3 regions of the Nocardiopsis sp. CA-288880 genome follow, and region 2 is predicted to be linked to each of the others. Evidence: riboswitches for the same ligand, from Rfam matches in the RefSeq annotation. Region 2 holds a riboswitch; each other region holds the start of a gene.

Region 1 (9,448 bases), 3.6 Mb from region 2:
CCCTGGCGGGCCGGTACGAGGAGCTGGCGGGGGTCTACACGGACTACGGCCTCCCGCTGGGCGTGGCCTTCCAGCTGCGCGACGACGTCCTCGGCGTGTTCGGCGACCCGTCCACCACGGGCAAGCCCGCCGGCGACGACCTGCGGGAGGGCAAGCGCACACTCATCGTCGCCGAGACGCTGGCCCGCACCGGGGCCGCCGACGGCGAGCGCTTCGCCTCCCTGCTGGGCGACCCGGACCTGTCGGTGGACGCGGTCGAGTGGATGTGCGGGCTGATCGAGGGCTCGGGCGCGCTGCGCGCCTGCGAGGACCTCGTCGAGGAGTACGCCGGACAGGCCGTGGCCGCCCTGGACAGCCCCGAGCTGGACGCGGACGCCCGCGAGCCGCTGCGCGCCCTGGTGGTGGCGGCGACCGCGCGCACCCACTGAACCCGCACCCCTGAGGGGATATTCAGGGGCTTCCCAGCGCGAAAGTACGTTGTGCCCGACTTCGTCCTCCGGTTGAATCGTCGAAAGCCCTAGCGCGACCGGAGGACACCCCATGTCTGGGCACACCGTCTCTCGAGGCCCGGCGGACGCGGGTGAACGGGCGCTCGCCCCCGACCTGGCACGCGGGTTCATGCTCCTGTTCATCGCGATCGCCAACACCGTCTGGTACCTGTGGGCCGTTCCCATGGGCGGCCTGAGCGCCCACCCCGAGCCCGGGGGCGTGCCGGACGCGGCGGCGCAGTTCTTCACCGTCGTCGCGGTCGACGGGCGCAGCTACCCGATGTTCGCGTTCCTGTTCGGCTACGGCATGGTGCAGCTCGCGCGGCGCCAGGAGGCCGCGGGAGCGGACGCGGGGGCCGTCGACGCGCTGCTGCGCCGCCGCAACCTGTGGCTGCTCGCGTTCGGCCTCGTGCACGCGCTGCTGCTGTGGATGGGCGACGTCCTGGGCGCCTACGGACTGGCCGGCCTGCTCCTGGGCTGGCTGTTCCTGCGCCGCAGGGACGCCACCCTGCTGGTGTGGGCCGGGGTCCTGACCGGCTTCATGCTGCTGCTGTCGGCCGCCGGCCTGGTCGGCCTGGCGCTCATGCCCGCGGACCAGCCCGCGATGGCGGGTCCGGGCATGGACGACATGGCCTCCAACATCGGCAACCCCTCGATCCTGGGCGCCGCGATCGGGCGGCTGTCGGTGTGGCCGCTCATCGTGCTCGGCCAGGGCCTGCTCGGCCTGACCGTGCCCACGGCGATCCTGCTCGGCTTCTGGGCGGCGCGCCGCCGGATCCTGGAGGAACCGGGCCGCCACCTGGTCCTGCTGCGGCTGACGGCCGCCGCCGGCATCTCCCTCGGATGGCTGGGCGGCGTCCCCTCCGCGCTCGCCCAGGTCGGGGCGTGGGACCTGACCGTCTCCCAGGGCGGCATGCTGGCCCTGCCCCACATGGTGACCGGCCTGGCCTGCGGCATCGGCTACGTGGCGCTGACCGCCCTGGTCGCCCACCGGATCCAGGCGGGCGGCCGCGGGCCCGGCCCGGTGGCGACCGCGCTGAGCGCGACCGGCAAGCGGTCGCTGTCGGCGTACCTCGCCCAGTCGGTCCTGTGCGCGCCGGTCCTGACCGCCTGGGGGCTGGGCGTCGCGGCCCACCTGTCGCCGTGGTCGATGTTCCTGTTCGCGGTGGGGGTCTGGCTGGTGACGGTGGCCGGCGCGTACGCGCTGGAGCGCGCGGGCAGGCGGGGCCCGGCCGAGGTGCTGCTGCGCCGGCTGGCCTACCGGGGGACCGGACGGGGGTCGTCGGAGGGCGCTCCCGGAGGCGACGGCACAGGTCCTCCCGCGGGGCCCGGCGGGGGGAAGGGCCAAGAGCGCACCACCCCCTGACCCGGACGCGCAAAAAGCCGCGTGCCGATGAGTGCCCGGCAGGCCCTCGTACCTCAGGATGGGGTGTCATGGGCGACGATCACATGACAAACCACACCATAGGTGTGACCGGGGCGACCGGGGCGCTGGGCGGGCGGGTGGCAGCCCGGATCGCACGGCTCGGATTGGCGCAGCGCCTCATCGTGCGCGACATCAACCGGGCGCCGGAGTACCCGGGCAGCACCGCGGCGATGGCGGCCTACGAGGACACGGCGGGCTTCGAGCGGGCCTGCCGGGGTGTGGACACACTGTTCCTGGTCTCGGCGACCGAGTCCGAGGACCGGATGGACGTCCACCTGAGCGCGGTGGACGGGGCGGTCCGCGCGGGGGTGTCCCGGATCGTCTACCTGTCCTTCCTGGGGGCCGGTCCGGCCGCCGTGTTCACGTTCGCGCGCACGCACTTCTACACCGAGGCCCACATCAGGTCGACGGGGGTGCGGTACACGTTCCTGAGACCCAGCCTGTACCTGGACCTGCTGCCCGGCTGGGTGGGGGACGACGGCGTGGTGCGCGGCCCGGCCGGTGACGGCCGGGTCGCGTGGGTGTCCCGTGACGACGTGGCGGACGTGGCGACGGCGGTGCTGACCGACCCGGCGACCGCGCTCGCCTCGGAGGACACGACCCACGACGTCACCGGCCCGGAGGCCCTGACCCTCGGGGCCACGGTCGACAAGCTGGGCACGCTCACCGGCCGCTCCGTCCGCTACGTGCCGGAGACCTGGGAGGAGGCGCTGGAGTCGCGCCGCGCCACCGGCGCCCCGGAGTGGGCCGTCGAGGGATGGGCCTCGTCGTACGCCGCGATCGCCGCGGGTGAGCTCGACGAGGTCGCCCCGACGGTGCCCAAGCTGACCGGACACCCGGCCCAGTCCATCGAGGGGTTCCTCCGGCGCCATCCGAGCGCCCTGTCGCACGTCGGGGTCTGAGCACCGCCCGCCCGCCACCGCCGCGCCCCGTGCGCGGCGGTTTCGTCGTCCCGGGGGCTTCTCCCGCACCGGGACTTGACCTCAATATTACTTGAAGTACCAGGCTGGGCACCGCCGGCGGAGAGCACGGCGCGACAGCGAGGAGATCTGGTATGCGAGCGGTACGGGTGGACGGGTTCGGCGGCCCCGAGGTCCTGGTGGCCCGGGAGGTGCCCGAACCGGAGCCGGGACCCGGGCAGGTCGTGGTGGAGGTGGCGGCGTCCAACGTGATGTACCTGGACACGCTGGTCCGCAGCGGGTGGGGGCTGGACTACTTCCCGGTGGAGCCCCCGTACGTGCCGGGCGCGGGGGTGGCCGGGACCGTGGTCCGGGTCGGCGAGGGGGTGGCCCCGGAGAGGGTCGGCGCGCTGGTCGTCACCGACACCGGCCGTGCCGCCCCCGAGGGGGGCGAGCCCGTGCCCCCCTTCGGCGGGTACGCCCAGCGGGTCGCCGTCCCGGCGTCGGGACTGGTCGACGTCCCGGAGGGCCTGGACCCGGAGCAGGCGCTGGCGCTCCTGCACGACGGGCCCACCGCCCTCTCGCTGGAGCGCAGCGGCGGGTTCGGCCCCGGCACGTGGGTGCTCGTGCTGGCGGCGGCGGGCGGGGCCGGCAGCCTGGCGGTCCAGCTCGCCGCCGCGGCCGGGGCGCGCGTCGTGGGAGCCGCCCGGGGCCCGGAGAAGCTGGCCCTCGCCCGTGGGCTGGGGGCGGAGGCGGTCGTGGACTACTCCGAGCCCGGATGGGTGGAGCGGGTCCGCGAGGCCACCGGCGGCGCGGGCGCCGACGTGGTCCTGGACGGGAGCGGCGGCGACCTCGGCGAGGCGGCGTTCGGCGCCGTGGCCGACGGCGGACGCTTCCTCTCCTACGGCTCCGCGGGGGGCCGCTTCTCCGAGGTGGACGCCGGGGAGGCGGAGCGCCGCGGGATCGAGGTGTTCGGCCTCTTCGACCTGGAGGACGGGAAGCAGGGGCCGAGCGGCGACGTGCGCCGGATCCTGGAGATGGCCCGCTCCGGGCGGGTGCGACCGCACGTGGGGCTGACGCTGCCCCTGGAGCGGGCGGAGGAGGCCCACCGGGCGCTGGAGGAGCGCCGGGTCCTGGGCAAGGTGCTCCTCGTGCCGTGAGGCCGGTGGGACGGACCACCGGCCGGGCGCGCGGCCGCGAGGCCGCCGTCCCGGGGCCCCTCCCCCGGCGGCGGGGCGGACGCACCGCCCGAACAGCCTGCCGGCCGGGAGGGCGCGGACGCGCGGGCGGCCGTCGACGGGGCTCAGCGCGGCGACCGCGGCCACCGGTCCGCGCGGGGGCCGCGGTGGCGCCGCCGCCCCGGCCCCCTCCCCCGGCGGCGGGACGGCGTCCTCGCCCTCACGGGGCCCGGCGGGGCCGGGAAGTTCCGCTCAGCCCCCGGTGCGGGCGGTCAGTCGCTCGCGCAGCCCGGCCGCGGCGGCCCGGGGGTCCTCGGCCTCGGTGATCGCGCGCACGACCACGACCCGGCGGGCGCCCGCCTCCACCACGGCGTCGATGTTGGTCGCGTCGATCCCGCCGATGGCGAACCACGGGCGGTCCGCGCCCAGTGCGGCGGCGCGTTCGACCAGGGACAGGCCCGCCGCGGGGCGGCCCGGCTTGGTGGGGGTGGCCCAGGTGGGGCCGACGCAGAAGTAGTCGCTCCCGGCCTCCTCCGCGGAGGAGGAGGCAGCCGCGATGTCGTTGTTGGAGCGGCCGATCACGGGGTCCGCCCCGATGATGTCGCGGGCCATCGGCACCGGCAGGTCGCGCTGGCCCAGGTGCAGGACGTCGGCGCGCACCGCGCGGGCGATGTCCGCGCGGTCGTTCACCGCAAGCAGGGCCCCATGCCGCTCACAGGCCTCCCGCATGACCTCCAGGGCCGCGATCTCCTCGCGGGCCTCCAGCCCCTTGTCCCGGAGCTGGATGATGTCCACCCCTCCAGCCAGGGCCGCGTCGGCGAACTCGGCGAGATCACCGCGCCCGGTCCGGGCGTCGGTGCACAGGTACAGAAGGGATGCGTCCAGGCGCTTGCGCAGGCTGGTTCCGTGGCTGGTCCTCACCCCGCCCACCCTAGGCCCTCGCCGGCCGGCCCCCCGAGGGGAGGCCGCCCGACGGCGCGCCGCGCCGCGTTCCGCGGATCGTTCCGGACCCGCGTCCGCCGACGCCCGCCGGGAGCGCCCACGGACCACGCGCTAGAAGGCCATGCTCTGGGCGCGGCGGCGCACCTCGGTGCCCCGGTTCTCGCGCATCGCCTGGATGGGCGTGCCCGGCAGGGTGTCGTCGGGGGTGAAGAGCCAGCGCAGGGCCTCCTCCGTGGAGAAGCCCGCGTCGGTCAGCAGCACCAGGGTCCCGGGCAGCCCCTTGACGAGGTCGTCGCCGTCGATGAAGGCGGCGGGGACGGACAGCTGCCCTCCGCGGACCACACCCATCATGCGGTTCTCGCGGATCAGGGTCTTGATCCGGTTGGGGCTCACGCCGAGCGGCGCGGCCGCCTCCTTCAGGGTCAGCCACTCGCCGACCAGCGTGTCGATGTCGATGTCGCTTCGTGTCACCCTCCCAATCTGCCACATCCGCACCGGGCCCGGACACCTTCCGGGGCCGCGGGGGCCGGGCGCCGTGGAGATCCCCACCACTGCCACGCATTCCGGGAGGAGGTTCTAGGATGGGGACAGACCTCTGCACATCCCGCGGGAGCCGGGTGGGACCCGGCTGAGAGGGAGGCTGTGAGCCTCCGACCGCACGAACCTGATCCGGGTCATGCCGGCGAAGGGAGTGGGAACAGCGCCGTGCGCACGAAGAACGACCCCCGCCGCGCAACGATTCGTCCTACCAATGACGGCCCCGGGGACGCGCCGGAGCGGACCGTCGTCGTGGTCGGCGGCGGCCTCGTGGGGAGGGTCACCGCCTGGCGGGCCGCCCAGGAGGGCCTCCGCGTCACCCTGGTCGAACCCGACCCCGTGACCGGCCCCGCCGGCGCCCGTGCCGCCTCCACCGTCGCGGCGGGCATGCTCACCCCGGCCACCGAGGCCGTGTTCGGCGAGGAGCCCCTCATGGAGTTCGGGGTCCGCTCCGCGGGCATGTACCCCGGGTTCGTCGCCGAACTGGAGGCGGCCGCCGGGATCCGCGTGGGCTACCGCACCACCGGGACCCTCCTGGTGGCCTTCGACCGCGACGACATGGCCGTCCTCACCGACCTGCACCGGCTCCAGGAGCGCCTGGGCATCGCCACCGAGCGCCTGACGAGCCGCGAGTGCCGCCGGCTGGAGCCGGTGCTCGCCCCGTCCGTGCGCGGCGGAGTGCTCGCCCCCGACGACCACTCCGTCGATCCCCGGCTGCTGCTGCGCGCCCTGGCCGCGGCGGGCGGACGCGCGGGAGTCACCGAGACCGCCGGGCGGGCGGAGGAGGTCACGGCCCCCGGCCCCGGGGGCTCCCGGCTGGGCGTGCGCTTGGACGACGGCCGGGTCCTGCCCGCCCACCAGGTCGTCCTGGCCGCAGGCTGCTGGAGCGACCGCGTCACGGTGCCCGAACCGGTGGTGCCGCCGCTGCGCCCGGTCAAGGGCCAGCTCCTGCGCGCCCGGGTGCCGGCCGGAGAGGCGCCCCTCGTCGGCCGCACGGTCCGGGGCCTGGTGAGGGGCTTCACCACCTACCTGGTGCCGCGCGCCGACGGAGAGGTGGTCATCGGCGCCACCCAGGAGGAGCTGGGCTACGACACCTCGCTCACCGCCGGGGGCCTCTGGCAGGTCCTGAGGGACGCGCGCGAGCTCGTCCCGGGGGTGACCGAGCTGGAGGTCACCGAGACCTGTGTGGGACTGCGCCCGGGCTCACCGGACAACGAGCCCCTGCTGGGGCCGACCCGGGTCCCCGGCCTGCACCTGGCCGCGGGGCACTTCAGGCACGGGGTCCTGCTGACCCCGGCCACCGGGGAGGCCATGGCGCGCGCCCTCACCACGGGCGCCCTGCCGGAGTACGCGCGCAGGTTCGCCGCGGACCGGGCGTCCGGCGACGCGCACACGACGACGTGGGAGTAGGAGAGGCAGTGCAACTCATCATCAACGGCGACCTCCGCGAGTTCGCCGACGGCACGACCGTGGAGGCGGTCGTCCGCGACCTGACCGCGCCGGGCGGCGGCACGATCCCCGGCGGGATCGCCGTGGCCGTCAACGACGAGGTGGTGCGCCGGGCCGCGTGGGCGGACGGCGCGCTGGGCACGGGCGACCGCGTGGACGTCCTCACCGCGGTCCAGGGAGGCTGAGCATGAGCGGACACGGAACCGGACACGTCGAGGACCCCCTGGTGATCGCCGGGACCTCCTTCGGCTCGCGGCTGATCACCGGCACCGGCGGGGCGCCCTCCCTGGAGGTCCTGGAGGAGGCCCTGGTGGCCTCCGGGACCGAGCTGACCACCGTGGCCATGCGCAGGGTCTCCCCCGGCGCCCGGGGGTCGGTGTGGGACGTGCTGTCCCGCAACAGGATCCGCGCGCTGCCCAACACCGCCGGGTGCTTCACCGCGGCGGACGCGGTGCGCACCGCCCGGCTGGGACGCGAGGCCCTGGGCACGGACTGGGTGAAACTGGAGGTCGTGGCGGACGAGCACACCCTGCTGCCCGACCCGGTGGAGCTCCTGGACGCCGCCGAGCAGCTGGTGGACGAGGGGTTCACCGTCCTGCCCTACACCAACGACGACCCGGTGCTGGCCCGGCGCCTGGAGCAGCTGGGGTGCGCGGCGGTGATGCCGCTGGCCGCGCCGATCGGCTCCGGGCTGGGGATCCGCAACCCGCACAACCTCGAACTGATCGTGGAGGGCGCGGGTGTCCCCGTGATCGTGGACGCCGGGATCGGCACCGCCAGCGACGCCGCCCTCGCGATGGAGCTGGGCTGCGACGCGGTCCTGCTGGCCACGGCCGTGACCCGCGCGCAGGACCCTGTGCGCATGGCCGCCGCGATGCGCGACGCCGTCCGGGCCGGCCGGGGCGCCCGCCTGGCCGGGCGCATCCCGGTGCGCCGGCACGCCCTCGCGTCGTCCCCCGCGGTGGAGTAGCGCCCGGCGCCGGGGCGCGGCCCGCCGCCGCGCACGCCCCGGGAGGGCCGCCGGCCGCGTGTCGCGCCGGGCCGGGGCGCACGGGGCGCGTGTTCCGTCCGGGCGTGACCGGTCCCACCCGGGCCGTCCCGCCGGGACGGACCTCCGGGGCCGCGACGCCGCGGGGACCGGGCCTCCCGGTTCCCGGACCGGGGGCCCGGCGCGCACCGGGCCCGCGAGGTCCGGAGCGCCGTTCCCGGAACGTTTGGAACCGTCCCCTAACGTGGGATGGGTGTGCGGCCCGACGGAGGGCACCGCACGCTCGCCGATGAACCAGGCGCGAACGCCCGCCACCGAGGGTGGGGAGGCGCGACGCGACCGCGAACCGCGGGGCAGACCTGGCGTGGGCTTCCGCTATCGTGTCGGTTCGACACCCGGTGTCGGGTACGCGCCACCAACCGCGACAGCCCGCGCTCCCCGCAGCAAGGACACTACTCCGCCGTGGACATGACGACTTCCGACCCGCTCGTAGGCGCGACCCTCGACCGACGCTACTTCGTCGAGTCCCGGATCGCCGGAGGCGGGATGGCGACCGTCTACGTCGCCCACGACCTGAGGCTGGACCGCCGCCTGGCGTTGAAGGTGATGCACCCGTCGCTGGCACAGGACCCCACCTTCGTCCAGCGCTTCATCAACGAGGCGCACTCGGTCGCCAAGCTCTCCCACCCCAACGTCGTCCAGGTCTTCGACCAGGGTGAGGACCAGGGACACGTGTTCCTGGCGATGGAGTACGTGCCCGGCCGCACCCTGCGCGACCTGCTCAAGGCCCGCGGACGCCTGTCCCCGCACGAGGCCCTGAACGTCATGGCGTCGGTCCTGGCCGCGCTCGGCGCCGCCCACCAGGCGGGCATGGTCCACCGCGACGTCAAGCCCGAGAACGTCCTCCTCACCGAGGACGGCCGGGTCAAGGTGGCCGACTTCGGCCTGGCGCGCGCCGTGGAGCAGTCCAACCAGGGCCTCACCCGGACCGGCACCCTCATGGGCACCGCCGCCTACCTGGCGCCGGAGCAGATCGAGAAGGGCGTCGCCGACGCCCGCAGCGACGTGTACGCCGCGGGCATCATGTTCTACGAGCTGCTGACCGGCGGCCAGCCGCACACCGGCGAGACGCCCATCGCGATCGCCTACCAGCACGTCAACGAGGACGTGCCCCGCCCCTCGCACTTCCTTCCGGGCCTCCCGCCCGAGGTGGACGCGCTGGTCACCAAGGCCACCGAGCGCGACCCCCGCTACCGTCCGGGCAACGCGGGCCAGTACCTGGCCAAGGTGCTGGAGGTCCTGCACCGCCTGCCGGCGCAGGCCCCCGGCGGCGAGGCGCCGCTCGCACCCGTCGCCCCGACCGCCGCGACGGCGTCCGTCACCGCCCCCCAGCTCATCGCGGGCGGGGCGGGACCGGGCACCGAGAACGCCACCATGGTCGTGGACATGAACAGCGCGGGGCTGCGCGACGACGGCTACGACGGGGACGACTACGACGACTACCCGGACGAGCGCGACGCCCCGCGGCGCCGCGGGCTGCT
Region 2 (9,448 bases):
GGCCACGTGGGCGAGCAGGTCGACCCGCTTGTCCCGGGCCAGCCTCCCCGCGTAGCCCACGACGGTCTCGCCGTTCGGCGCGAGCCTGCGGCGCAGGCCGTCGTCGCGGTGGGCGGGGGAGAACCGGCGGGCGTCGACACCGCGCCGCCACAGGTCCAGCCGGGGGAATCCGCGTCCGGACAGCGCCTCCATGGCGGCCGAGGAGGGGACGAGCGTGCGGTCGACGGCGGAGTGCGTGCGCTTGAGCAGGGACCAGACGCCGTCGCCGCCGGGCAGGCCGTAGCGCGCCGCGAAGCCGGGGAGGTCGGTCTGGAACACCGCCACCGTCGGGAGGGCCCAGCGGCGGGCGGTCTCCACCGCCGCGGACCCGAGCAGGGCGGGCGAGGCCAGGTGCAGCACGTCGGGGGCGAAGGCGCGGACGGCCGCGGTCATCGTGCGCCGGGCGGGAAGGCCCACGGGGAAGTCCCGGTAGAAGGGGAGGGGGAGCGAGGGCATGCGGACCACGGGAAAGCCCGCGTAGGAGGACGGTCCGGGGCCGGGAGCCAGGACGAGGGCCCGGTGCCCGCGCGAGGCGAGCAGCTCGGCGACCCGGCAGACGGAGTTGGTCACCCCGTTGACCTGCGGGAGGAAGGACTCCGTCACGATCGCCACGCGAAGCGGCTGAGAGGGCTCGGTCGGTGGCATGCGGGGGCTCCCAACGCCGGGGGAAGGCTGGTGCCGACACTAGGGCCGCCGGATGAACCGCGGTCCGGCGCCGGGGGAACCCCTCCCGAAGCGCAGGCGTGGGCCGGGCGATCGGACGGTGACCCGCCCGCGCGCGCCTGTGGCCGCCCGGTGACACCCGGGTGGCTATGATCGCCTGACGTGACCGCCATCCCTCTCCTAGGAGTCGCCCGGTGACCCTCGTCGAATGGGCGGAAGCCGTCCGCCGTGAACTGGACCTGACCGGTACGGAGCCCCTGGGCAAGGAGGACGTCGACCGCGTCCTCGACCTCGCCAAGGACGCCGCCCACTCGGTGGCCCGCCCCGCCGCCCCGCTCACCACCTACCTGCTCGGCGTCGCCGTGGGCCGGGGCGCCGACCCGGTCCGGGCCGCCGAGGTGTTGAGCAGGCTCGCCCTCTCCCACAAGGACGACTCCTGACCGCTGCCCGCCCACACGCGCCTCCGGGACCGGGGCGTCCGGCGGGCGGGCCCCCGGCCCCCGGTGAGGAGGCCCCGGGGAGCGGGGGACACGGCTCCGCCGCGTGTTGCCGCGATTTCCCGGCGACGCCGCGCGGTCTCCACTAGCGTCGGCACGACCCCCCGGACCGCCGGCCCCCGCCTCGTCGTGCCGGTGGCGCCGGGCCGACGCGCGCACCGAGACGGAGAGCCCCGTGGACCTGCTGCTCGACATGGCCGGAGTACTGAGCGGCGTCGTCTGGGGTCCGCTCGTCCTCCTCCCGCTGCTGCTGGTCACCGGGGTCTACCTGACGATCCGGCTGCAGGCGCTCCAGTTCACCCGGCTCGCCCACGCCCTGTGGCTCGCCCTCGTCCGGCGGGAGGAGGGCGGTGAGGACCTCAGGGGCGACATCTCGCACTTCCAGGCCCTCAACACCGCCCTGGCCGCGACGACCGGCGTCGGCAACATCGCCGGGGTGGGCCTGGCCATCGGACTCGGCGGACCGGGAGCCCTCTTCTGGATGTGGGTCACCGGCGTCCTGGGCATGGCCACCAAGTACAGCGAGGCCCTGCTCGGGGTGAAGTACCGGGTCACGGACGAGAGGGGCGAGCAGGCCGGCGGCCCGATGTACTACCTGCGCCGGGGCCTCCCCGGAGGGCTCGGCGTCCTCCTCGGCTCCTCGTTCGCCGTCTTCGGGGCGGTCGCCGCCTTCGGCATCGGCAACGGCACCCAGGCCAACGCCGTAGCCGAGGCGGTCAACGACGCCACCGGCGCCGACCAGCGGGTCGTCGGCGTGGTCCTGATGCTGCTGACCGCCGTGGTCGTCCTCGGCGGCATCAAGGGGATCGGCCGGGTCGCCTCCGCCGTGGTCCCGTTCATGATCATCGGCTTCGTCCTCATGAACCTGCTGGTCCTGGCGGTGCACCACGACCGGATCGGCCCCGCCTTCGCACTGGTCCTCGGCGACGCCTTCACCGGCACCTCCGCGGCGGGCGGGTTCGCGGGCGCCACCCTGATGTACGTCATCCGCCAGGGCGTCTCCCGCGGCATCTTCTCGAACGAGTCCGGCATGGGCACCGGCGCCATCGCCGCCGCGGCGGCCAGGACCGGCCAGCCGGTCCGCCAGGCCCTCGTCGCGATGACGCAGACCTTCGTCGACACCGTGATCATGCTGACCCTGACCGCGATGATGATCATCACGACCGGGGTGTGGCAGGACCCCGACGCCGCGGGGGTGGAGGGCAGCGACAAGGGGGTCCTGCTCACCACCTCCGCGATGGAGGTCGGCCTCGGCCGGATCAGCCCGGACCTGGCGGGCCTGGGGCCCGTGTTCGTCGCCTGCGCGGTGGTGGTCTTCGCCTACACGACCATCATCGGCTGGGCCTACTACGGCGAGAGGTGCGTCGTGTACCTGGCGGGGCGCTCGCTCGTCGTGCCCTACCGGCTGCTGTTCATCGCCGTCGTCTACGTCGGCGCCACGGCGCAGATCGACGCGGTGTGGCTGTTCAGCGACATCGCCAACGGCCTCATGGCCCTGCCCAACCTGATCGGGCTGCTCCTGCTGTCCCCGGTGGTCGTCGCGGAGACGAGGAAGTTCTTCGCCCACCCGGACTGGCGGGACCCGGACGCGGTCATGGAGCCCGTACGGGGGTAGCGGCACGACCGGCGGCCCGCCGCGCCCCCGGCCGCGGCCGCCGCGAACGCGGCCGGGCCCGGCGGAGGCGGCAGCGCCGCCGGGCCCGGCCCCGCGGGGAAGGGCGTCGGTGCCGTTCCCCGGCCGACGGGTCCTACTTCCACCAGGCGTGGAAGTGGTGCACGGGCCCCTGCCCGCCTCCGGCGTCGATCTCGTCCGCCCGCCGGAGCGCCTCGGTCAGGTAGGCCTTGGCGTCGCCCACGGCGGAGGCCGCGTCCGGTCGCTGCGGGAGCAGGGCCGCGATCGAGGAGGACAGGGTGCACCCCGTGCCGTGCGTGTTGCGGGTGCGGACCCTCGGCGAGCGGAACTCGACCGGGGCGGAGCCCTTGGTCGCGAGGATGTCGACGCAGTCATCGCCGGCCAGGTGGCCTCCCTTGAGCAGGACCGCGCGCGGACCGAACTCCAGCAGTCGGAGGGCCTGGCCGTGCATCGCCGCCAGGTCGGCCGCCTCCGGCTCGTCCAGCAGGTCGGCCGCCTCGGGCAGGTTCGGCGTGACCAGGTCCGCCCGGGGCAGCAGCCGGGTGCGCAGCGCGTCGACGGCGGAGGGCTCCAGCAGGCGGTCGCCGCTCTTGGCCACCATCACCGGGTCCACCACCACGTGGGGCAGTCCGTGGCGCCCGATCGCCTCGGCGACGGCCTCGGTGACCTCGGCCGTGCCGAGCATGCCGACCTTGACCGCGTGCACCGTGGCGTCGGAGAAGAGGGTGTCCATCTGGTGGACGACGAACTCGGCGGGGATCGGGTGGACCCCGGTGACGCCGCGCGTGGACTGGGCGGTGAGGGCCGCGACCACGGTCATGCCGAAGGCGCCGTGTGCGGAGAAGGCCTTGAGGTCCGCCTGGATCCCGGCGCCCCCGCTGGGGTCGCTGCCGGCGATGGACACGATGTTGTACGCGCTCATGGGCGTTCCTTCGCTAGTACGAACTAGGGCAGGTTCGACGGGTGTGCTCTCAGCCGGTGGACTCACCGGCACCCCGCGCCGTCGGGGCCGCCGCGTGGGCGGCCCCGCTCAGTATGCGGCCGACCCGAGGGGGCCGGCGTATGTGTTCCGGACGTGCGGGCCCGAGGGGCCCGTACGGCTGCCGGCGCCGTTCAGAGGGTGGGGGCGTTGTCCGCGGACCGGGCCTTGAGCAGCTTGCGGACGCGGGCGATGACGAACCACAGGAACAGCAGGGCGATGACGACCAGCACGATGTTGCTGATGAGGCCGCTCCACTGCACCAGGATCGGCTTGATGGCCGGGCCGAAGGCGTAGCCGAGGCCGATCCAGATCGAGTTCCAGACGGCGGAGCCGATCACGGTGTACACGGAGAACTTGAGGATGGGCATCCGCTCGATGCCGGCGGGGACCGAGATGAAGCTGCGCACCAGCGGCACGCACCGGCCCAGGAGAACGGCGAGGCCGCCGAAGCGGGCGAAGAAGCGCTCGGCCTTGTAGAAGTCCTCGACCTCGAGCAGGGGGGTCTTCTCCACCAGCCACTTGGTGCGGTCCCGGCCCAGCAGGGCGCCGATCGCGTAGAAGCCCCAGGCGCCGACCAGGCAGCCGATCGTGGCCCACAGGATGGCGAGCCAGACGTTCATGTGCCCGTCGTAGGCGAGGAAGCCCGCACCGGGCAGGACCGCCTCGCTCGGCATCGGTGGGAAGAAGGTCTCGATGAACAGGGCCACGCCGACGCCGGGCTCGCCCAGGGTCGTCATCAGGCTCAGCACCCAGCCGATGAAGCCCTCGTACTCGTGGACGACCTCGCCTTCCATCGCCAGGTTCGACGCCGTCCACAGATTCGCTGTCATGAGAAGTGGCTTTCCGTTCTTTCCGGTCAGACGCCGGCCGCGACGCGGGCGGCCTCGGCCCGGGAGCGCTTGCGGTGCTCCCAGACGATGGCCGCGGTCACGATCACGAAACCGGCGACGATGAAGACGACTGTCACAGGGACGTCGGTGGGGGTGACGACCTCGCGGGACTCGGTCTGCCACGGCCACAGGGCGCGCAGCGAACCGGCCATGAGGCCGGTGAGTACAACGAGGGTCATGTGGTGGAAGTTCTCCAGGAGGTGCTGGAGCAGCTTCACGAACAGGGACAGGCCGGTGAGCATGCCCAGGGCGAAGACGGCCAGGTAGGCGATGTCCAGGTCGCCGACCGCGCTGATCGTCGGCTCGTAGAGCCCGAGGGTGAGCAGGATGAAGGAGCCGGACAGCCCCGGCAGGACGAGCGCGCAGACGGCCACCGCGGCGGCGAGGAAGACGACCGCCGGGTGGGCCGGCAGGTTGGCGCCCGGCAGACCGGTGAGCACGAACGCGGCCACGGCGAACACCAGCGCCACGGCGTAGTGCCCGGCCCTCCAGGGGCGGCCCGCCCCGGAGTAGGGGATCCACAGGCACGCGAGGACGAGGCCGAAGAACAGGGCGTAGGCGTACTGGGTGTAGGCGTCAACGAGCGGCGCCAGCAGGAGGGCGGCCAGGACCAGGAACACGGCCATGCCGACCAGCGCGGGAACCAGGACGCCCCAGTCCACCTGCCGGAACTGCTGCTGCGCGCGGGCCCTGCCGCGCCCGCGCGGGACGTCCGTGACGTACCGCTTGATCCCGCTGACCGTGTGGCCCGCGCCGCCGATGAGCTCGTCGTAGAGGCCGACGATGAGGGCGACGGTCCCGCCGCTGATACCGGGAAGGGCTTCGGAGGCGCCCACGGCGCCGCCGCGCACCGCGTTGACGAGGTAGGAGCCTGCGGAATTGGCCATCTGGGTAGTTGGACGCGACCCGGGGTCCGGGAGAGGTGCGCCTTCCTCCGTCCTAAGGGTCTCGCCCGCGCACGCGAATGTGCGACGGGTGGGGGATGAGGCGAAAAGGAGACTGTCCGAATCGGCCGGAGATCGCGGCCGTCGGGATCTAAGGTACAAGGGGCGGAGGCCGCTGTGGGCAGCCGCTGAGGAGAGTTGTGGACGACCGCACCCCGCCTTGAGCCGCCGAAGCAGGGCATGGCAGAACCCTTACGTGGCCTTTGTCCTGGGATGTCTTAATTTTCGGCCCTGTGGCAGGGCAGCTGGATAGCATCCGAAAACTGTGCTTCGTCTCAGTGACAGGGTGTGGTCCTCCACAGGGCGGCCGCCGCCCCCGCCCCCGCGCCGGGCAGTTCCGCGGACCGCGGCCGTCAGTACCGCAGCGGGCTCGGACGCGGGACCCCGCCCTCGTCCCGGGCCACCGACGCCGCCCACCGGTAGTCCTGCTTGCCGACGGCCGTGCGCCGCACCCGGTCCACGAAGTGGACGGTCCTCGGGACCTTGAACCCCGCCAGGCGCACGCGGCAGTGGTCCAGCAGGACGGACTCCTCCAGGCGGGCCCCCGCGGCGAGGGAGACCAGGGCCGTCACCCTCTGGCCGAGCCGCTCGTCCGAGGCGGGCACCACGATCGCGTCCTCCACCGAGGGGTGCGCCTTCAGGGCGGCCTCCACCTCCTCCGGGTACACCTTCTCCCCAGCGGTGTTGATGACGGCGCTCCCGCGCCCCAGGAGGACGATCGACCCGTCCTCGGCCCGCGTCCCGAAGTCGCCGGACAGGGCCCAGCGGCGTCCGTCGGCGTCGGTGGGGAAGGTGCGGGCCGTCGTGATGGGGTCGTTGTAGTAGCCCAGCGGGATCCGGCCGGTGCGCGCGATCCGGCCGACCTCGGGCGAGCCCGGCGGGAGCGGGCGCAGCGCCTGGTCCAGCACCGCGATGCTGCCGCCCATCGTGAAGCTGCGGGCGTCGGCGGCCCCCTCCAGGGACACGGCGCCGTCCGGCCCGCCGCTCCCCTCTGCGGCGGTCGCCGAACCGCACACGCCCGTCTCCGAACCCCCGTAGGAGTCGGCCAGGGCGACGTCCTCGCGCCAGGCGCGCCACAGGCCGCGCACCTGCGGGGTGAGCGGTGTGCCGCCGGAGCGGACGGCGGTCAGGTCCGGGCACAGGCCGGGTTCGGTGAGCAGGTGCCGGGCCAGCGGGCGGGCCATGGCGTCGCCCACCAGCTGGACCGTGTGCACGCCCTCCCGGTGCGCCGTCTCCAGCACCCGGTCGGGCCGGAAGCTGCGGTCGGTGGACAGCACCACCTGCTTGCCGCACAGCAGCATGCTCAGGGCGTTCCACTGCCCGGCGGCGTGCATGAGCGGGCCGAGCACCAGCATGCGCTGGGGGAAGCACCGGGCGGCGCGCCCGGCCACGTCGTCCAGGGTCCGGGCCCGGGGCGCACCGGGGGAGCGCCGCTCCAGGGCGGCGCGGAAGATGTCGGCCTGCCGCCACAGCACCCCCTTGGGATAGCCGGTGGTGCCCCCGGTGTAGAGCAGGTAGTGGTCCTCGCCGCTGGTCGGAGGAAGGGCCGCGCCCTCCGGCGCGGCGGCCAGCGCCTCCTCGTAGCCGACCCCCTCGGCGACGCGCACGGAGCCGTCGGCGACGAGCACCACGTGGCGGAGCCGGGGGAGGTCCGGGAGCACGGCCTCGACCGTGGACGCCAGGGAGTCCTCCGCGATCAGCGCGACCGCGTGCGAGTCGGCCAGGACGTGCCGCAGCTCGCCCGCGACGTAGCGGTAATTGACGTTGACCGGGACCGCTCCCGCGCGCAGGACGCCGAGGAAGGACTCCATCCACTCGGCGCGGTTGAAGGCCAGGATCGCGACGTGCTCGCCGCGGCCCACGCCCGCGCCGACCAGGTGGCGGGCGAGGCGGACGGAGCGGTCGTGCAGGGCCCGGTACGTGAGGCGCCGGGGCCCGGCGACCAGGGCCGTCCGGTCGGGGACGGCGTCGGTGACCGCGGCGAGGAGCGCCGCGAGGGAGAACGGGGCGTCCGCGGACACCGGGGGCACTGAGGTGGGCACGCCCGACCTCCCATCGGTCGACGGGCCGTCCACGGCGGAAGGGCTCGCGGCGGCACGGTGGCTCGTTGGTGCGACGGTACCCCTCGGGGGAGGAGCCGATCGCCGTCGGGGCTGTGGAGCGCGTCACCCAGGGTGTCGTACCAGGTCACCACGGACGAAAGGGGGGGCCGCTCAGGGGGCGGGGAGGGGGTCTCCCGCACGGGTTCCGGGCCCCGCCGGCGATCTGTGATACCCCTCACCCCTTGTGGGCCCGCCGGATCATCTGCTCAACTCGTGGAGACCTCCGCCGGAGGGCTCTACAGGGCCGTCCGGTGGGTATCTACTGTCTGACATCGGTCAATGGTGATCGGAGCGGCTAGATGGACAACACCCAGAATCTGGGCCAGCAGGACTCTGCCGGAAACCCCGGCGGACAGGGATTTTCCAGCGCCGAGCACATCGCGCTGGCACAGGCGCGATCCGCGCACAACTACTCACCCCTTCCCGTCGTGATCGCCGAGGGCCGCGGCGCCTGGGTCACGGACGTCAAGGGAAGGAAGTACCTGGACTGCCTGGCCGGATACTCGGCCATGAACTTCGGCCACCACAACCCCGACCTGCTGGCGGCGGCGCACCGGCAGCTCGACCGGGTCACGCTCACCAGCCGCGCCTTCTACAACGACCAGTTCGGACCCTGGGTGAGCGCCCTCGCCGACATGGTCGGCAAGGAGAAGGTCCTGCCGATGAACACCGGCGCCGAGGCGGTGGAGACCGGCATCAAGGTGGCCCGCAAGTGGGGCTACGAGGTCAAGGGCATCCCGGAGAACCGGGCGACCATCGTCGTGGCGGGGGCCAACTTCCACGGCCGCACCACCACGGTCATCTCGTTCTCGTCCGACCCGGAGGCCAGGACGGGCTTCGGCCCCTACACCCCGGGCTTCCGGTCGGTGCCGTACGGCGACGCCGCGGCCGTCGAGGAGGCCGTCGACGACACCACTGCGGCGGTCCTCATCGAGCCGGTCCAGGGCGAGGCGGGCGTGATCGTTCCTCCTGCGGACTACCTGCCCCGGGTGCGGGAGATCTGCGACGCCAACCGGGTGCTGTTCATCGCGGACGAGGTGCAGTCCGGTCTCGGCCGCACCGGCACCGTCCGCGCCTGCGAGCACAGCGGGGTGGTCCCCGACGCCTACCTGTTCGGCAAGGCGCTGGGCGGGGGCATCCTGCCCGTGTCGGCGATGGTCGCCGACGAGGACGTGCTCGGCGTGATCCAGCCGGGCCAGCACGGGAGCACGTTCGGCGGCAACCCGATGGCCGGCGCGGTGGGGTCCACGGTCGTCCGGATGCTCACCGAGGGGCCCTACCTGGACAACGCGCGCCGCCTCGGCGAGGTGCTCAAGCGCCGGCTGAAGGAGTTCGTCGGCAACGGGGTGGTGTCCACGCGCAGCATCGGCCTGTGGGCGGGCATCGACGTCGACCCCGGACTCGCCTCCGGCAAGGAGCTGTGCAGGCGCCTCGCCGAGCACGGCGTCCTGGTCAAGGACACCCACGGTTCCACGGTGCGCATGTCGCCGCCCCTCGTGATCAGCGAGGAGGACCTCAACTGGGGTCTGGACCGGTTCGGCGAGGTCCTGGAGGAACTCAGGGCCGAGCGGTAGCGGACCGGCCGGAGGGGGCTCCGCCGTGACGGGCCCCCTCCGGCCGCCGCGCGCGGCCGCGGCCCGGGAACGGGAAGCGGCAGGCGTTCACCGGACGGCCGCACCACTGCCGTCGCCACCGGTC
Region 3 (9,448 bases), 450 kb from region 2:
CGGGGCGGGGGCGTACGGCATCGAGGTGGCGGCCCAGCGGTACTTCTCCGTCTCCGCGGCCGACCTGGACCCGGCGCAGGCCGCCACCATCGTCGGGCTCGTCCGCAGCCCCTCGTTCTACGACCCGCTCAACAACCGCGAGGCCGCGCGCGAGCGCCGCGACCTGGTGCTGGAGCGGATGGGCGCGACCGGCCACCTGGACGCGGCGCAGGTCGAGGAGTACTCGAGCCGGGGGCTCGCGCTGGACCCGACCCCGCGCGGAGGCAGCTGCTACCACTCGGAGCAGCCGTTCTTCTGCGACTTCGTCATGCGCTGGCTGCGCGGCTCCGACATCCTCGGGGAGCTCCAGGGGGAGCGCGACGAGGCGCTCACCAAGGGCGGCATCACCGTGCGGACCACGCTCGACGGGAAGGCGCAGCGGGCCGCGGAGGAGGCCATCGAGCGGTACGTCCCGGCGGAGGAGTCCACCAAGTTCTCCGCCCAGGCCATCGTCGAGCCCGGCACCGGCCGGATCCGGGGCATGGCGCAGAACCTGCGCTACGGGTTCGACGACGAGGCGCTCGGCACGACCTCCATCAACCTGGCGGTCGACAGCGAGGCCGGCGGTTCGCTCGGCTACCAGGCGGGGTCGACGTTCAAGACGTTCACCCTGGCAGCCGCCCTGCACTCCGGGCTGGGCTACGGCACCAGCTTCTCCTCCCCCGAGAGCGTCTCGGTCGGAGGGCTCGAGAACTGCGACGGCGGCGTGATGTCCGGGTGGAGCGTGAGCAACGCCGGGGAGAGCGACGGCGGCCGGCACAACATGATCAGCGCGACCAAGGGGTCCGTGAACACCTACTTCGCGCAGCTCCAGGAGCGCGTCGGCCTCTGCGAGACCTCGGAGATGGCCGAGCGGGTCGGCATCCACCGCGCCGACGGCCAGCCGCTGGGGGTCTGGAGCTCCTTCACCCTGGGGGACCAGGAGGTGTCCCCGCTGACCGTCGCCAACGCGTACGCCACGTTCGCCGCCCGCGGCACCTACTGCGAGCCCGTCCCGGTGGTCTCCGTGCGGATCGGCCGCGAGGGCGCCGAGGGCACCCGGGAGGTCGCGGCGCGCACCGACTGCGAGGAGGGCAGGGTCGGGCGCGACGTCGCCGACGGGGTCAACCACCTGCTCCAGCAGACGTTCAAGGGCGGCACCGCCAACGGCCTCGGCCTCGGCCGCCCCGCCGCGGGCAAGACCGGCACCACCGACAACGCCGCCTACGCCTGGTTCGCCGGCTACACCCCGAACCTCGCGTCGGCCGTGGTCGTCGGCGACATGCGCGGCGGCGAGGAGAACCCGCTCCAGGGCGTGACGATCGGCGGGCGCTACTACGGCATCGTCTACGGCGGCACGCTGCCGGGCCCCATCTGGCAGGCCACCATGCGCGGGGCCACGGCCGACCTGCCGGCCGAGGGCTTCGCCCCGTCGCCGAAGGCGTTCGGCAACCCGTCGGCGACGCCCCCCAAGGGCGGGGACGACGAGGGCGACGCCTGACCGCGCCCGCCGGCGGGCGGGGTCGGACGGGGGCCGGAACGGGGGCCGTGGGGAGGGAACACCCCGCGGCCCCCGTTGTTGACGCATAATGGAGGGAAACCGACAGGGGAGCGCGTGAGCGCTGAGAGTGCGGCACCCGGCCGCAGACCCTTACACACCTGATCTGGGTCATGCCAGCGAAGGAAGTCGTAGGAACCCGTCTCCGGCGGCGTGCTCCCGCGCACCCGGGACGGACCCGGCGCGCGGCACGTCCTCCGGCGTCGCTCTTGGCCACATGGGCCCTCGTCCACCCCGACGAAGGGACACCACCTGATGAGCACCGAGACCGGGCGTACCGGATTCTGGCGCGACGTCCTCGGACGGCTGCGCGGCTGGCGCACCGTCGACATCGTCGTGGCAGCCGTGATCGGCGTCGCCGTCGGCGTCGTCTTCTGGCTCTGGAACATCGTCTGGTCGGTCACGACCCCGCTCTTCGTGGGCTTTCCCCCCGCGCAGGCGGCGGTCTACGGAATGTGGCTGATCTCCGGCGTCCTCGGCGGGCTGGTCGTCCGCAAGCCCGGCGCGGCACTGCTCACCTCGATCGCGGCCTCCCTGGTGTCGGCGGTGCTGGGGACGCAGTGGGGGGTCATGGTGATCATCGACGGGACGCTCCAGGGCCTCCTCCCCGAGCTGGTCTTCCTGGCCTTCGGCTACCGGCGCTGGGGCATGGGCGCGGCCGTGCTCGCGGCGGCCGCCGCCGGCCTCTCCCCGGCCGTCCGCGACAACATCGTCTACAACGTGACCTGGCCCCTGCACTTCCAGCTCGTCTACGGCGTCATCGTCGTGATCAGCTCGGCGGTCATCGCGGGCGTCGGCGCCCGCCTCCTCACCACCGCGCTGGCCAGGTCGGGCGCGCTGGCCCCCTTCCCGTCGGCCAGGGGCTGACCCGTGGCCGACCACGACCGCCGCGGCCCCGCGGGGGCGACCGCGGAGCACCCCGCCGCGCCGGCCCCCCTCCGCTCCCCCGGAGGGGGCGGCGCACGCGTCGAGCTGTCCGGCTGGGGGTGGCGCCACGCGGGCCGCGAGTCGTACGCCCTGCGCGGGGTGGACCTCACGGTCGAGCCCGGTGAGCGCGTGCTGCTGCTCGGCGCCTCCGGGTCGGGCAAGTCCACCCTGCTGCACTCCCTCGCCGGACTCACCGGCCCCGACGGCGCCCTCAACGGCGACCAGGAGGGGACGCTGCTGGTCGACGGCCTCCCCGCCGACCGGGGCCGCGGAGGCGTCGGCCTGGTCGGCCAGGACCCGGAGACGCAGCTGGTGATGGCCCGCGCGGGCGACGACGTCGCCTTCGGCCCGGAGAACCTGGGGGTGGACCCCGCCCTGATCTGGCCGAGGGTGGACGAGGCGCTCGACGCGGTCGGCTTCCCGTACGGGCGGCGCCACCCCACCGGCGCGCTGTCCGGCGGGGAGAAGCAGCGACTGGTCGTCGCCGGCGCGCTCGCCATGCGCCCGCGCCTGCTCCTCCTGGACGAGCCCACCGCCAACCTCGACCCCGCCGGGGCCGCCCTGGTGCGCGGTGTCCTGGAACGCCTGCTCGCCGAGACCGAGGCGACCCTGCTCCTGGTCGAGCACCGGGTCGCCGACGTGGTCGGGCTGGTGGACAGGGTCGTGGTCGTCGAGCCGGGCGGCGGGGTGGTCGCCGACGGCGATCCGGCGGCCGTGTTCGCCGCGCACGGGCGCTCCCTCGCGCAGCAGGGCGTGTGGGTCCCCGGTGACGAGCCCTCCCCCGGCCTCGCCCCCGCGCCGGGCGGCGGCCCCCGCGTCGAGGCGGTGGGCGTCACCGCGCGCACCCCCTTCCAGCTGGGGGCGGGCGCCCCGCCCCGGAGGACCGTGCTGGAGGGGGTGGACCTCTCCGTCGCGGCCGGTACGGCGACCGCCCTGACCGGCCCCAACGGGGCGGGCAAGTCCACGCTGCTGACCCTGCTGGCGGGGCTCTCCCGACCCCACAGGGGCGCGGTCCTGCCGCGCGGCCCCCTGGCGGAGGCCGACCGGCGGCCGCTGGCGCGATGGCCCGCCCGGCTCCTGTCCCGCCACGTGGGCACCGTGTTCCAGCACGCGGAGGACCAGTTCGTCACCGGCACCGTGCGGGACGAGCTGCGGTTCGCCCCGCGGAGGGCCGGGGCGGACCGGGCCGGGACAGAGCGGCGGGTGGACGAGCTGCTGGAGCGGCTGCGCCTGACCGGCCTGGCCGACGCCCACCCCTACACGCTCTCGGGCGGCGAGAAGCGGCGGCTGTCGGTGGCCACTGCGCTCAGCTCCGGCCCCTCGCACGCGCCCGGCGTCCTCGTCCTGGACGAGCCGACCTTCGGCCAGGACACCCGGACGTGGACGGAGCTGGTCGAGCTGCTGGGCGGGCTGAGGGCCGAGGGGTGCGCCGTCGTCGTGGCCACCCACGACGAACTCCTCCTGCGGCACTTCGCGGACGCGCGGGTGCGTGTGGCGGAGGGCCGCGCGGTCCCGGGCACGGCGGGGGAGGCGAAGCTGTGAGCGTCTCGGAGGACCGGGGCCGCGGGGGCGGCGGCGTCCCCGCCCCGGACGCGCCGGGCGCCGGGGGAGCGCGCCACTGGCTCGCCCGGCTCAACCCGGCGGCCAAGCTGCTGGCCGCGCTGCTGCTGGGGCTCGGACTGGTCCCGGCCGTGGACGCGGTCACCGGCGGGGTGGTGCTGGCCGGCGTTCTGCTGGTCCTGCCCTTCAGCGGGATCGACCGGCGCACCCTGCTCGTCCTCGGCGGCCCCTTCCTGCTCATGGGACTCTCCAGCGGGCTGGTCAACTACCTGTACGGCGAGCACGGCGCGGAGGGGGCGCTGGGCGCCGCGGTGCGCCTGCTCGCCATCGCCCTCCCCGGCCTCCTCGCGGCCGTCAGCAGCGATCCGACGGAGATGGCCGACGGGCTCGTGCAGAGGCTGGGGGTGCCCGAGCGCCCCGCCATGGGCGTGCTGGCGGCGCTGCGGCTCATCCCCCTGCTGGCCGACCAGTGGCGGACCGTGACCCTGGCGAGGCGGGCCCGCGGACTGGAGGCCGGGCGCAACCCGGTGCGGATGGTCACGCTGTTCTTCGGCAGGCTGTTCGCGCTGCTGGTGCGGTCGATCCGGACGGGGACCCTGCTGGCGACGGCGATGGACGCCAGGGCGTTCGGCACGGGGCCCCGCACACGGGCCAGGGAGAGCCGCTGGCGGGTCGGGGACACGCTCCTGCTCGCGGGTGCGGCCCTGCTGCTGGCGGGGGCGTACGCGCTGTCCGCGCGGCTCGGCACCCTGGTGCTGCTGTTCTCCTGACCCGGGTGATTAGGTGGCCCGGACAGTGACGTCGAAGTGGAAGAGGTGGAGTTCGTGGGCGAGTTCGTGCGTGTGGAGACCGATCCGGACCACCCGGCGGTGGCCGTCATCCGGTTGGACCGGCCGAAGGTCAACGCGCTCAACGCCGTGCTGACGGCGGAGATCGCCGAGGCCGCCACGAGGGTCTCCGCGGACCCCGCCGTACGAGCGGTTGTGCTCTACGGCGGCGAGCGCGTGTTCGTGGCGGGCGCCGACATCAAGGAGATGGCGGACCGCACCCACGCGGAGATGCTGGAGTACGGGCGCAACCTCCAGAACGCCCTGACCCTGGTGTCCCGCATCCCCAAGCCCGTCGTGGCCGCCGTCACCGGGTACGCCCTCGGCGGCGGGCTGGAGCTGGCGCTGGCCGCCGACTTCCGGGTCGTGGGGGAGGGGGCCCGGCTGGGCGTCCCCGAGATCCAGCTCGGCGTCATCCCCGGCGCGGGCGGCACCCAGCGCCTGCCGCGCCTGATCGGGCCCGCCCGGGCCAAGGAGATGATCTTCAGCGGCAGGCACGTGCGGGCGGAGGAGGCCGGGCGCACCGGGCTGGCCGACGAGGTCGTCCCGGACGGGGACGTCTACCGGGCGGCCGTGGCCCTGGTGGCACCGTACGCGGAGGGGCCCGCCGTGGCGCTGGCCGCGGCCAAGGAGGCCGTCGACCGGGGCCTGGAGACGGACCTGGACTCGGGGCTGGAGATCGAGCGCCTGCACTTCGCCGGGCTGTTCGCGACCGAGGACCAGAAGAACGGGATGCGGAGCTTCGTCGAGCAGGGGCCGGGCAAGGCGGTGTTCAAGGGGCGCTGACGCGGGCCGGCGCGCAGTTCGGGGCGGGGGTCCCGGCCGCTCGGGCCGGTGCGCCCGCCCCTCCCTTCCCCAAAGCTTTGTTGTTTTTTGGCATGGTTTTAGTCATTTGTCAGGTTAAGTAGCGATACAGGACCTGCTCCGGTCGTCCGGATCCGGCCAGTCGAGACGAGCGGGGCGGAACCGCCCACGCCAGTTTTCCGTCATACTCGGTGGTGGTCGTCCGAGGGCGGACGGGCCGCCGGACCCCCATTGACCCTCCGGCGGTCCCGAACAGACCACACAGGTCCGAGACGGGCCACACAAGCCAATGTTGACCCATCCCCCGGCCGATAAGCTGGACGTGGTGGTATGCGGTCTTTTGAGGGGATGAGTTCTCGATGGCAATGTCGGCAGGTTTCCCCACGGGTGAGGAGCTGCCGGAGCGCATCGGCCACTACGTGATCCGCCGCCGTATCGGGCAGGGCGGAATGGGCGTGGTGTACCAGGCCGAGGATCCCCGGACCGACCAGTTCGTCGCGCTGAAGGTCCTCAAGCCGGAGGTCGCGGGCGACCACATCGCACGGGCCAGGCTGGCCCGCGAGGTCGAGACCATGCGGCGGGTGCAGAGCCCCAACGTGGCAGAGGTCATCGACGCCGACACCCAGGCCGAGCTCCCGTGGGTGGTCACCGAGTACATCCCCGGGCCCACGCTGGACGCGACCGTCACCGACCACGGCCCGCTCCGGGGCCGCGCGCTCACGCGCTTCATCACCGGGCTCGCCCGGGCGATCCAGGACATCCACGCGGTGGAGGTGATCCACCGCGACCTCAAACCGGGCAACGTGATCATCTCCAACGGCGAGCCGATCGTCATCGACTTCGGCATCGCGCACGCCGTGGACGGCGCCAAGCTGACGCAGACCGGCACGTTCGTCGGCACCCCCAGCTACCTGTCCCCGGAGGTCATCGAGGGCACCGACCTCGGCCCGGCCACGGACATCCACGCCTGGGGCGGCACCGTCGCCTTCGCCTCCACGGGACGCCCGCCCTACGGCGCGGGCTCCTTCGAGGTCATCTTCTTCCGCATCCTCAACGGCGAGATCGACATGGACGGGATGCACGAGGCGCTGCGCCCGCTGGTCAACCGCGCCGTCTCCCGCGACATGCGCAACCGCCCCTCGGCCGCGGAGCTGGTCGCCGAGGCGGGCCGCCTCAACCTGGACCTGCCCTGGACCGAGGACCAGGGGGTCCGGTCCACCGGGCTCACCGGCAGCCACACCGTCTACAACCCCTCCACGGGCGCGGATCCCGAGGGCTCCGGCGGCGGACGGGGAGCGGGCGGGGCCGCGGCCGCGGGAGCGGCCGGAGCCGTGCTCGGCGGAGCCGCCGGATACCTGGCGGGACGCGGCGCCGGCGACGAGGGCTGGGGGCCCGCGCACACCGCCGGCGGCGCGAACCCCGCCTCCAGCGCGTGGTCCGGTTCCGGCGGGTCCCCCCGCTCCACCCACGCCGCCGAGGCGGGCGGGTGGCGCTCCGACGAGGAGGCCACGGACGACCTCTCCGGCGCGCGGGGCGCCCAGCGGTCCTGGGACGCCGACGAGGACCCGACGGACGACCTGTCGGGCGCGCAGCGGGGCTGGAGCGACCCGGAGTCGACCGACGACCTGGGCGGGCTCCGGAGCACCGACCGGATCACCCCGGGCGGCCGCGACGACCTCGACGACCCCCAGGGCACCATGCGGATCAGCCCCGTGGGGGACGACCCGGACGACGCGGGGAGCACCCGGCGCATCCGTCCCGGCGAACCCCCGCGGGACGACCCGCAGGGGACGATGATGATGGACCCCGTGGAGCCCGGCCGGGGGCGCCCCCAGACGGCCGATCCGGAGGACGGGTACCAGGCGCCGCACACGCAGTTCTTCAACACGCCCCTGCACAAGGGCGATTTCGCGGACATCCTCACGCCGGTCGAGGAGGGGCGCAACAGCCGCAACACGCAGGAGTTCGGCGAGGACGACTACGAGGAGCGCGGCGGCTGGCTCAGCCGCTTCAAGCGGGGCAGCAACGACCGTGTGGGGGACTACTTCCGCGGTGACGAGGAGGGCGTCGACGCCGACGGCGACGGTTACATCGACGAGGAGTACGAGGCCGAGGCGTGGCGGATGCACCCGCTGGTGCTCATCCCCGTCATGGTCGCCCTCGCCGGCGTGGCCCTGTGGTTCCCCTGGTTCGGCGCCCTCCTGGGCGTCGTGATCATCGCCGGCCTGGGCGCGCTGGACGTGGTCAAGGCGGAGCACGCGCGCCGCCTCCAGACCCGGGGGCCGCGCAACTCCGACAGCATGGTGGTGGCGCTCAGCTTCCCCTGGGCGTTCGGGCGCATGGCGGTCCGCACCGCCGGGTTCGGCCTGATCTACCTGCTGGCCGGGATCCTGGTCGGCATGGTCTACGCGACGGTCGTGGACGCGACCCCGGGCCAGGGCGCCAACTACACCGGCGCCTTCGCCATCTTCGTGATGGTCCTGCTCAGCTACATCATGCCGAGCGGCCGCGAGGCGCGGCACCAGGCGGTGTGGCTGGTGGAGCGGGCGCGGTTCCGGAGCCTGTACCTCTACATCGGCGTGATCGTCGGCATCGTCCTGCTGACCATGCTGATCCTGTCGATCGGGTTGTCCTCCGCCCCGGACTGGGCGCCGTTCGGCGGACCGTCCGACTGGTTCGACGGCGGATCCTCGTGACGAGCGGCCCCCTCCCGGTCCGGGAGGGGGCCCTCGCGGTTCTCCGGTGGTTCCACCGGTGGTGCGACCGGTTCCGGACCGCCGTGCGCGACCTAGGGTGGTGGGCAGGCCGGCGACCCCGGCCGCGCGGGCCGGCCCCGGTGGGGCCGCGCCCGGCGGGGCCGCCGAATCCGGTGGCAGGGTGTTGGTTAGGGTTTCCTAAGTCACACTTGGGGCCGTGGGTTGGCCTTCAAGCTACTAGCCAGTAACATCTGGTGTACGGGTATATCGCGGGACCGTCCTTGACGTGAAAGGCGGACCCGCCGTCGAATGACCGAACGGCATTCGGCATTGTTGGCAGAACGGGGCGCACCGGCGTCCGCCCGCCACACGGCGGATCAGAGTGCAGGGAGGTCGGCCACCGGCCATGAATATTGTCGTTTTGGTCAAGCAGGTCCCGGACACGGCGACCGAACGGAAGCTCAACCCCGACGACAGGACGCTCGACCGCGCAGCGTCCGACGGCGTCATCAACGAGCTCGACGAGTACGCGATCGAGGAGGCCCTGCTCCTCAAGGAGAAGCACGGCGGCGAGGTCACCGTCCTGACGATGGGACCGGACCAGGCCACCGACTCCATCCGCAAGGCCCTCTCCATGGGCGCGGACAAGGCCGTCTTCGTCAACGACGACGCGCTCCACGGATCGGACGCCCTCCAGAGCGCCTACGCGCTCGCGCAGGCCCTGGGCACCGTCGAGTTCGACCTGGTCGTCCTCGGCTCCGAGTCCACCGACGCGCGCACCGGCGTCATGGGCGCCGCGCTCGCCGAGTACCTCGGCCTGCCGCAGCTCACGCTCGCCGGCAAGGTCGACATCGACGGCGGCGCCATCAGGATCCAGCGCCAGACCGACTACGGCTACGACGTGGTCGAGGCTCAGCTCCCGGCGGTCGTCTCCGTCGTCGAGAAGATCAACGAGCCCCGCTACCCGTCCTTCAAGCTCATCATGCAGGCGAAGAAGAAGCCGGTCGACAAGAAGTCCGCGGCCGACGCGGGCATCGACACCGGCCGGGTCGGCCTGG

Evidence for each region. Region 2 has a riboswitch for thiamine pyrophosphate ahead of thiD (bifunctional hydroxymethylpyrimidine kinase/phosphomethylpyrimidine kinase). Riboswitches for the same ligand answer to the same signal wherever they lie in the genome.
Region 1: linked by a shared signal. The riboswitch ahead of thiO (glycine oxidase ThiO) and the one ahead of thiD (bifunctional hydroxymethylpyrimidine kinase/phosphomethylpyrimidine kinase) in region 2 are both predicted to bind thiamine pyrophosphate.
Region 3: linked by a shared signal. The riboswitch ahead of ACQPYD_RS27540 (ECF transporter S component) and the one ahead of thiD (bifunctional hydroxymethylpyrimidine kinase/phosphomethylpyrimidine kinase) in region 2 are both predicted to bind thiamine pyrophosphate.

The regions. Positions count from the first base shown of each region.
Region 1 covers NZ_CP192105.1:1,921,208-1,930,655, reverse strand. The annotation lists gene ACQPYD_RS08480 (polyprenyl synthetase family protein) at 1-428, shown strand, start outside; gene ACQPYD_RS08475 (DUF418 domain-containing protein) at 541-1,854, shown strand; gene ACQPYD_RS08470 (SDR family oxidoreductase) at 1,923-2,816, shown strand; gene ACQPYD_RS08465 (zinc-binding dehydrogenase) at 2,969-3,973, shown strand; gene thiE (thiamine phosphate synthase) at 4,244-4,912, opposite strand; gene ACQPYD_RS08455 (Rv2175c family DNA-binding protein) at 5,045-5,422, opposite strand; TPP riboswitch at 5,530-5,643, shown strand; gene thiO (glycine oxidase ThiO) at 5,672-6,880, shown strand; gene thiS (sulfur carrier protein ThiS) at 6,889-7,104, shown strand; gene ACQPYD_RS08440 (thiazole synthase) at 7,107-7,889, shown strand; gene pknB (Stk1 family PASTA domain-containing Ser/Thr kinase) at 8,370-9,448, shown strand, end outside.
Region 2 covers NZ_CP192105.1:5,924,671-5,934,118, reverse strand. The annotation lists gene ACQPYD_RS25635 (glycosyltransferase family 4 protein) at 1-651, opposite strand, end outside; gene ACQPYD_RS25630 (DUF6457 domain-containing protein) at 897-1,142, shown strand; gene ACQPYD_RS25625 (alanine/glycine:cation symporter family protein) at 1,375-2,814, shown strand; gene thiD (bifunctional hydroxymethylpyrimidine kinase/phosphomethylpyrimidine kinase) at 2,948-3,754, opposite strand; TPP riboswitch at 3,743-3,840, opposite strand; gene ACQPYD_RS25615 (DedA family protein) at 3,946-4,644, opposite strand; gene ACQPYD_RS25610 (DUF368 domain-containing protein) at 4,671-5,591, opposite strand; gene ACQPYD_RS25605 (acyl-CoA synthetase) at 6,002-7,690, opposite strand; gene rocD (ornithine--oxo-acid transaminase) at 8,050-9,324, shown strand.
Region 3 covers NZ_CP192105.1:6,379,036-6,388,483, reverse strand. The annotation lists gene ACQPYD_RS27545 (transglycosylase domain-containing protein) at 1-1,519, shown strand, start outside; TPP riboswitch at 1,614-1,721, shown strand; gene ACQPYD_RS27540 (ECF transporter S component) at 1,832-2,443, shown strand; gene ACQPYD_RS27535 (ABC transporter ATP-binding protein) at 2,549-4,045, shown strand; gene ACQPYD_RS27530 (energy-coupling factor transporter transmembrane component T family protein) at 4,042-4,833, shown strand; gene ACQPYD_RS27525 (enoyl-CoA hydratase/isomerase family protein) at 4,888-5,676, shown strand; gene ACQPYD_RS27520 (protein kinase domain-containing protein) at 6,054-8,390, shown strand; gene ACQPYD_RS27515 (electron transfer flavoprotein subunit beta/FixA family protein) at 8,797-9,448, shown strand, end outside.